One region of the Mesorhizobium sp. C264A genome, then DNA from elsewhere that is predicted to be linked to it. Evidence: predicted binding sites of a transcription regulator. Region 1 holds the regulator's gene; the other holds the start of a gene.

The links. Region 1 encodes LexA, which represses DNA repair genes until DNA is damaged. Its sites were predicted from a motif close to TGTTCNNNNTGTGTTCNG; they were not measured.
Region 2: the regulator LexA is predicted to act here: its motif matches at 1,838-1,855, upstream of NKL04_RS24605 (DNA recombination protein RmuC).

The regions. Positions count from the first base shown of each region.
Region 1 covers NZ_JAMYVY010000001.1:1,815,643-1,819,054, forward strand. Annotated here, with positions in the region: gene kynU (kynureninase) at 1-320, opposite strand, end outside; gene NKL04_RS08910 (GntR family transcriptional regulator) at 488-1,252, shown strand; gene lexA (transcriptional repressor LexA) at 1,458-2,240, shown strand; gene NKL04_RS08920 (ComEC/Rec2 family competence protein) at 2,234-3,412, opposite strand, start outside.
Region 2 covers NZ_JAMYVY010000002.1:1,154,450-1,157,861, reverse strand. Annotated here, with positions in the region: gene NKL04_RS24610 (class I SAM-dependent methyltransferase) at 1-450, shown strand, start outside; gene NKL04_RS24605 (DNA recombination protein RmuC) at 552-1,805, opposite strand; gene def (peptide deformylase) at 1,909-2,439, shown strand; gene fmt (methionyl-tRNA formyltransferase) at 2,445-3,395, shown strand; gene NKL04_RS24590 (GNAT family N-acetyltransferase) at 3,392-3,412, shown strand, end outside.

The DNA.
Region 1 (3,412 bases):
AGCTTGTAGATGTTGATCGAGGTTGTGTCGCAGACCACCGTCTGCCCGTCAGCCGCGCCGATCAGTCGTCCGAGCTGATCTCCCAGTTCCACCGGCATGTTGAACCAGCCAGCCGTGTTCCAGGCGCGAATGAGGTCCTGCGCCCATTCCTGCGTGGCGGCCTGCTGCAGTTCGCTGAAGACGACCGCTGACGCGGCGCCCAGGGAATTGCCGTCGAGATAAATCACGCCTTGCGGCAAGACAAAGCGTTCGCGCATGGAGCGCAGCGGATCGGCGGCATCCATTGCTTGGATTGTAGCGAGATCGGGTGTCGTGCTCATGATCCGGCGCCCCTCCATGGACAAACGCGCGCGGCGGAGCCTGCCGCCCAAACATGCCGGCGATCTTGAGTGGTCGCCCTTGAACTGTCAAACATTATATATAATTCACCCATTGAAAGGCTTTGATATATAATGATCCGCCGAGCGTTTATATCTGATGGATCACGATGCTGGATGACGAGCAGACCTCGAAGACGGAAGCGGCCTATCGCCTGCTCAGGCGCGATATTCTTGCGACCCGGCTGGCGCCTGCCGCGCCGTTGAAGCTGAGCACGCTGCGCAACACCTACGGCATCGGCTGGACGCCGTTGCGCGAGGCGCTGTCGCGGCTGGAGGCGGAACGGCTTGTGACCGCCATCAGCAACCGCGGGTTTGCGGTCGCTCCCGTCTCTCGGGCGGAGCTCGAGGATTTGGCGCGTGCGCGGCTGGTGGTCGAACTGCCCCTGCTGGTGGAATCGATCGAGGAGGGCGACCGTGAGTGGGAAGACGCGGTCGTTGCCGCCCACTATCGTCTCTCACGGTGCGGGTCTGTTCTCGACGATCCATCGGATGATGCGGTCGACGCGTGGTACGAAAAACACGATGCCTTCCATGCGGCGCTGCTCAGTGCCGCGACATCCAGCTGGCTGCTGCGCTTCAATGCGACGATTTCCGACCAATTGCATCGCCATCACCGCTTTCTGGGTCTGGCCCCGACGCTGCGCGCCGCCGCCGGCCGCACGGATGGCCACCGGAAGGCCGTGGCGGCCCTGCGCGACGCCGTGGCGATCGAACACCATACCGCCCTGATGGAAGCGGCCCTCGATCGCGACGTCGAACGTGCGAAAACTCTGATGACCGCTCACATCGGCTACACGCTGCAGGTCTATGCCCAGAGTGAACCCGGCGCGGATGCTGCGCAGCCCCATCCGAAAAGGAAGCGGCGATCGTAGCCGACGACGCAGGGCACTTTGTCTTCGTTTCACCCCGTTGCCGGCCAACGACTACGAGCGCCGCTCGCGGTGCCGAACGTCACGCTGAACAAAACGTCAACACATTCATTAAACTTTAAAAGGTTGCGGAACACAACTGGAACAGATAGTGTTTGTTCTGGGTTTGTTTTTTCTGATTCTGGTTTCAGAACCCCTGGGGGCCGCGATGCTGACGCGCAAACAACATGAGCTTCTGATGTTCATCCATGAACGCCTGAAGGAGAGCGGAATCCCGCCGTCCTTCGATGAGATGAAGGAAGCGCTTGACCTCGCCTCCAAGTCCGGCATCCACCGCCTGATCACGGCGCTTGAGGAGCGCGGTTTCATTCGCCGGCTGCCGAACCGGGCGCGCGCGCTGGAAGTGCTGCGGCTGCCCGACTCGATCGCACCAGGCCTCAATGCGGCGAGGAAGTTTTCGCCGAGCGTCATTCAGGGCAGTCTTGGTCAAACCGGCCAAGGGCAAGGCGGCCAGGGACAAGGCGCGATGGGCCAAGGCGGTATCGGCCGCCAGATCAAGCCGGGCTCGCCGTCGCGTTCGATGTCGGCCGGCAATGACGACGCCGTTTCGGCGGTGTCGATCCCGGTGATGGGACGCATTGCTGCCGGTGTGCCGATCGACGCCATCCAGCATCAGACCCATTCGATCTCGGTGCCGCCTGACATGATCATGGGCGGTGAACACTACGCGCTCGAGGTCAAGGGCGATTCGATGATCGAGGCCGGCATTTTCGATGGCGACACGGTCATCATCCGCAATGCCGACACAGCCAGCCCCGGCGAGATCGTGGTGGCGTTGGTCGACGATGAGGAAGCGACCCTGAAACGCTTCCGCCGCAAGGGCGCCTCGATCGCCCTGGAAGCCGCCAACCCGGCCTACGAGACCCGCATTTTTGGACCGGACAGGGTGAAGGTGCAGGGCAAGCTTGTCGGATTGATCCGGCGCTACTGAGCCGGCTTGGGTTTGTACTTTTCACGCTGGTTGTAAGGCGGCAGGCCGCGCGCTTCGCGGGAGAAGCGGCGCTGCTCGTGCCAGGGGCGATACGGCTTGTCGACGGCGAAGCGGATGGTTGGCGCTGCAGCTGCCGATTGCGGATCGAAGAAGACGGCGGCGCTGCCGTCGCGGGCCAGCTGTTTCTTCGTCACGACCAGCACCAGCGGGTCGCGGCACGGATTGTAGGCCGTGGCGTCATCGATGACGATCAGGCTAGCGAAGGCACAGGCCGGCCGCGCCGTCTTGCGGTCTTTGGCAAGGGCTACAATGGCTCCGGAAGGGTGTCGGGCGATACAGAGATCGCCCATGCAATAGAAGGGCGACCCGGGCGGCAGATCGAGCGGATCGAGATCGAACCGCGTATCTGTTGCCTCGAAAATCTCGGGCGGGATAATGGTTTCGGCCCGCAGCGCCCGTTTCCAATTGTCCGTGGTGAATTCGTTGGAGCGTTCGCGGTTGAGGGCGAGTTCGCCGCCACCTATCGGCATGGCCACCAGATGTGCGTCCTCGGATATGAGCACGTCGGGCGTAAGCACCTGCGGCACCGTCAACAGGCCGGCCAGCGCGAAAGGCACGGCCGCCAGCCTGAGCCAGGTGGTGGCCATGGTGGCGATGACGAGGGCGACCGCCACCAACAGCACCGAGCGGATGGAGATCAGCCCGACGGCGTCGACCGGCGAGCGCTCGGAAATCCAGGCCGATATAGCGATCATCGCCATCAGACCCTTGCCCATCACATAGAGGAACGGCCCGTCGGCGCCGAACGGCATCGCCAGTGCGCTGAGCACGGCAAAGGGCATGACGATCAACGAAACAATCGGCATCACGGCCAGATTGGCGATCAGGCTGAGCGGCGACACACGCTGAAAATGCCAGATGGCGAACAGCAAGGTTGCACTGCCGGCGATGATCGAGGTCATGGCGAGGCCGCCCATGGCCAGCGCGAATTTTCGCGACAGGAAGCCGACGAAGGAGCGCTTTGCCAGCGGCGTTCTCACCTTGTCGGCGCGGTAATCGGCCCAGCCGGCATAGGCGCCGACAAGGGCGGCGGTGGCGGCAAACGACATCTGGAAGCTGGGACCGACCACCTCGTGCGGCGACACCAGGATGACGGCGATGGCGGAGATCGC
Region 2 (3,412 bases), on a different contig from region 1:
TTTCCCGACCGAGCCGCCGGCTATCGCGAAGCAAAGCGGATCCTGAAGACCGGCGGCCATTTCCTGTTCAACGTGTGGGATCGCATTGAAGAGAATGTATTCGCCAATGATGTGACGAATGCTCTTGCGGAGATTTTTCCGAACGATCCGCCCCGCTTTCTCTCCCGCACGCCGCACGGCTACAATGACACTGCATTGATCCGCGGCGAGTTGGAAGCCGCAGGTTTCTCCCGTGTGGTGATCGACACGAGGGCCGAACAAAGCCGTGCCTCCTCGCCGCGCCTTCCGGCGGTTGCCTATTGCCAGGGAACTCCGCTTCGCAACGAAATCGAGGCCAGAGGAAAACTGGAAGCCGCAACCGATCACGCCGCGTCCGTGATTGCAGCCAGACACGGCAGCGGCGAGGTTGCGGCCAAGATCCAGGCGCACGTGATCGTGGCTACGGTCTAATGCATGGCGCCCAGAAGTGTGCCGCGGTTCTGGGACAACGACATGCATCAAAACAAAGACTTTTAAAGCGCGTCGTATGAATCCGTTCAGCGCGACGCGCTTTAATCGTCGCCTTCGACGACACGTAGCCTGAGCTGCCCCGTCTTGGAATCCGCCACCCGCACCCCGGCTTCGGCCTTGGCGGGTCCGCCACCGCGCACTTCGGCTTCGCTTTCGGCAAACTCCAGCGCTTCGATCTTTTGGCCGCGCTTGGTCACCTTCGACGTCGACACCAGTATCTCGTCGATATCCTTGGCCGACTGGCCAAAATGCGTCTGCAACCGGCGCACGCGTTCGTCGATGCGCGCGACGTCTTCCATCAGCCGGATCACCTCGCCCTGGATCAGATGCGCCTGTTCGCGCATGCGGGCGTCCTTGAGGATGGCCTGGATGACCTGGATCGACAGCATCAAAAGCGACGGTGAGACGATGATGACACGCGCCCGGTGCGCCTTCTGGACCACGGCGTCGAAATTCTCGTGGATTTCGGCGAACACCGATTCCGACGGCACGAACATGAAGGCGGTGTCCTGCGTCTCGCCCTGGATCAGGTATTTTTCCGAGATATCGCGGACGTGAATTTCGATGTCGCGGCGGAAAGCCTGGGCCGCGATCTTCTGTTGTTCGGCGCCATCGGCGGCGCGGATGGCGTTCCAGGCTTCCAGCGGAAACTTGGCGTCGATGGCAAGCTGCGGCGCACCGTTCGGCATCCTGACCAGGCAGTCGGGACGGCTGCCGTTTGACAGCGTTGCCTGGAACTCGTAGGCGCCCATCGGAAGGCCGTCGGCGACGATCGCCTCCATGCGCGACTGGCCGAAGGCGCCGCGCGTCTGCTTGTTGGACAGGATCGCCTGCAATTGCACGACCTGGCCGGCCAGCGACTGGATGTTGCCTTGCGCGGTGTCGATGACCGCCAGCCGTTCCTGCAGTTTGGCGAGGCTCTCATGCGTCGATTTGGTCTGTTCGGTCAAGGTTTGGCCGAGCCTGCCGGTCATGGCGTCGAGGCGCTGGCCGATCGACTGGTTGAGTTCGGCCTGCCTTGCGCCGAACACGTCGGCGATGGCGCCCATGCGGCCCTGCATCTCGGCCTGGCTTTGCAAAATGCCGGCCATCCGCGCCTCGGCGTCGCGGGCGTGGTCGGCGGCTTCCGCCGCGGCGATGGTGCGCGCCTTGGCCGATCGCCACAGCGCCACGACAAGCGCCAGGAACAGGCCGAGAAACACCAGCGCGCCGAGGGTCAGTGCATGGCCGAGCGTGATCGTCGTGGCGCCAAGCCGGGCAACGGGTTCGGAAAGGATGGTGCTCAGGTCGTTCATCCCGCCAGCATAGCCGATTCGCAGACCTGGCACAGATCAAAACGTGAACGAGACCGATTCGCACCGGTTGACGCTTCTCCTGCGACGTTTTAGGTGAGGCGCCATGTCGATCAAGCCGCTCATCATCCTTCCCGATCCCATCCTGCGCCAGGTTTCCAAACCAGTCGAACGCGTCGACGCGCCTTTGCGCAAACTGGCCGACGACATGCTGGCGACGATGTATGATGCGCCGGGCATCGGCTTGGCCGCAATCCAGATCGGCGAGCCGCTGCGCATGCTGGTCATCGACCTCGCCAAGGAAGACGAGCCGCCGGCGCCGCATGTGTTCATCAATCCCGAAATCCTCGAAAGCGCCGACGCTCGCTCGGTCTACGAGGAAGGCTGCCTGTCGATCCCGGACTATTACGCCGAGGTCGAGCGTCCCGCCTCGGTGCGCGTGAAATATCTCGACCGCGACGGCAAGCTGCAGGAGATCGAGGCCGAAGGCCTGATGGCGACCTGCCTGCAGCACGAGATCGACCATCTCAACGGTGTGCTGTTCATCGACCACATCTCGAAGCTGAAGCGCGACATGGTGGTCAAGAAGTTCAAGAAGCTCGCCAAGGACAAGGCGCCGGGCAAGCTGGTGGGATAGGGAAGATGCCGCTTCGCGTCATCTTCATGGGCACGCCGGAGTTTTCGGTGCCGGTGCTGCGCGCGATTGCCGAGGCCGGGCACGAGATAGCAGCCGTCTACACCCAGCCGCCGCGCGCCGCGGGCCGCCGCGGGCTGGAGCTGACACCGTCGCCGGTGCAGCGCGAGGCTGAGCGGCTGGGCATCGAAGTGCGCACGCCGCTGTCGCTGAAGGGCGAGGCCGAGCAAGCTGCTTTCCATGCGTTGCGTGCCGATGTCGCGGTCGTCGTCGCGTATGGTTTGCTGTTGCCGAAGGGTATTCTGGAGGCTCCGCGCCTCGGCTGCCTCAACGGCCACGCCTCGCTTTTGCCGCGTTGGCGTGGTGCAGCTCCCATCCAGCGCGCCATTATGGCCGGCGACGTCGAAACCGGCATGATGGTGATGCGCATGGAAGAGGGCCTGGACACCGGTCCGGTGGCACTGGTTGAAAAATGCGCCATAGAGCCCGACATGACGGCCGGCGATCTGCACGACCGCTTGATGAATATTGCTGCCACGCTGATGGTGGAAGCGCTGTCCCGATTGGAGACAAATACCCTGGCATCGACTTTGCAGGCGGCTGACAGGGTGACCTACGCCAGGAAAATCGATAAGTCGGAGACACGTGTGGACTGGACGCGCCCGGCTGCGGAGGTCCACAATCACATTCGCGGCCTGTCGCCATTCCCGGGCGCCTGGTGCGAGGCCGACATCGGCGGCCGCACGGAACGGCTGAAACTGCTTCGCTCGACGCTTTCTGAAGGTACGCTTTCTGAAAGCATGGGCGAGTCGGGAGGAATTCTCGATGACCGGCTGACGGTCGCCTGCGGGTCGGGCGCGGTCAGGCTGGTCGAAGTTCAACGGGCGGGCGGAAAGCCTGCTGCCGCGCAGGAGTTTCTGCGCGGGGCCAAGATCGAAAAAGGAATGAAGTTCTCATGAGCATGATGTCGATACGC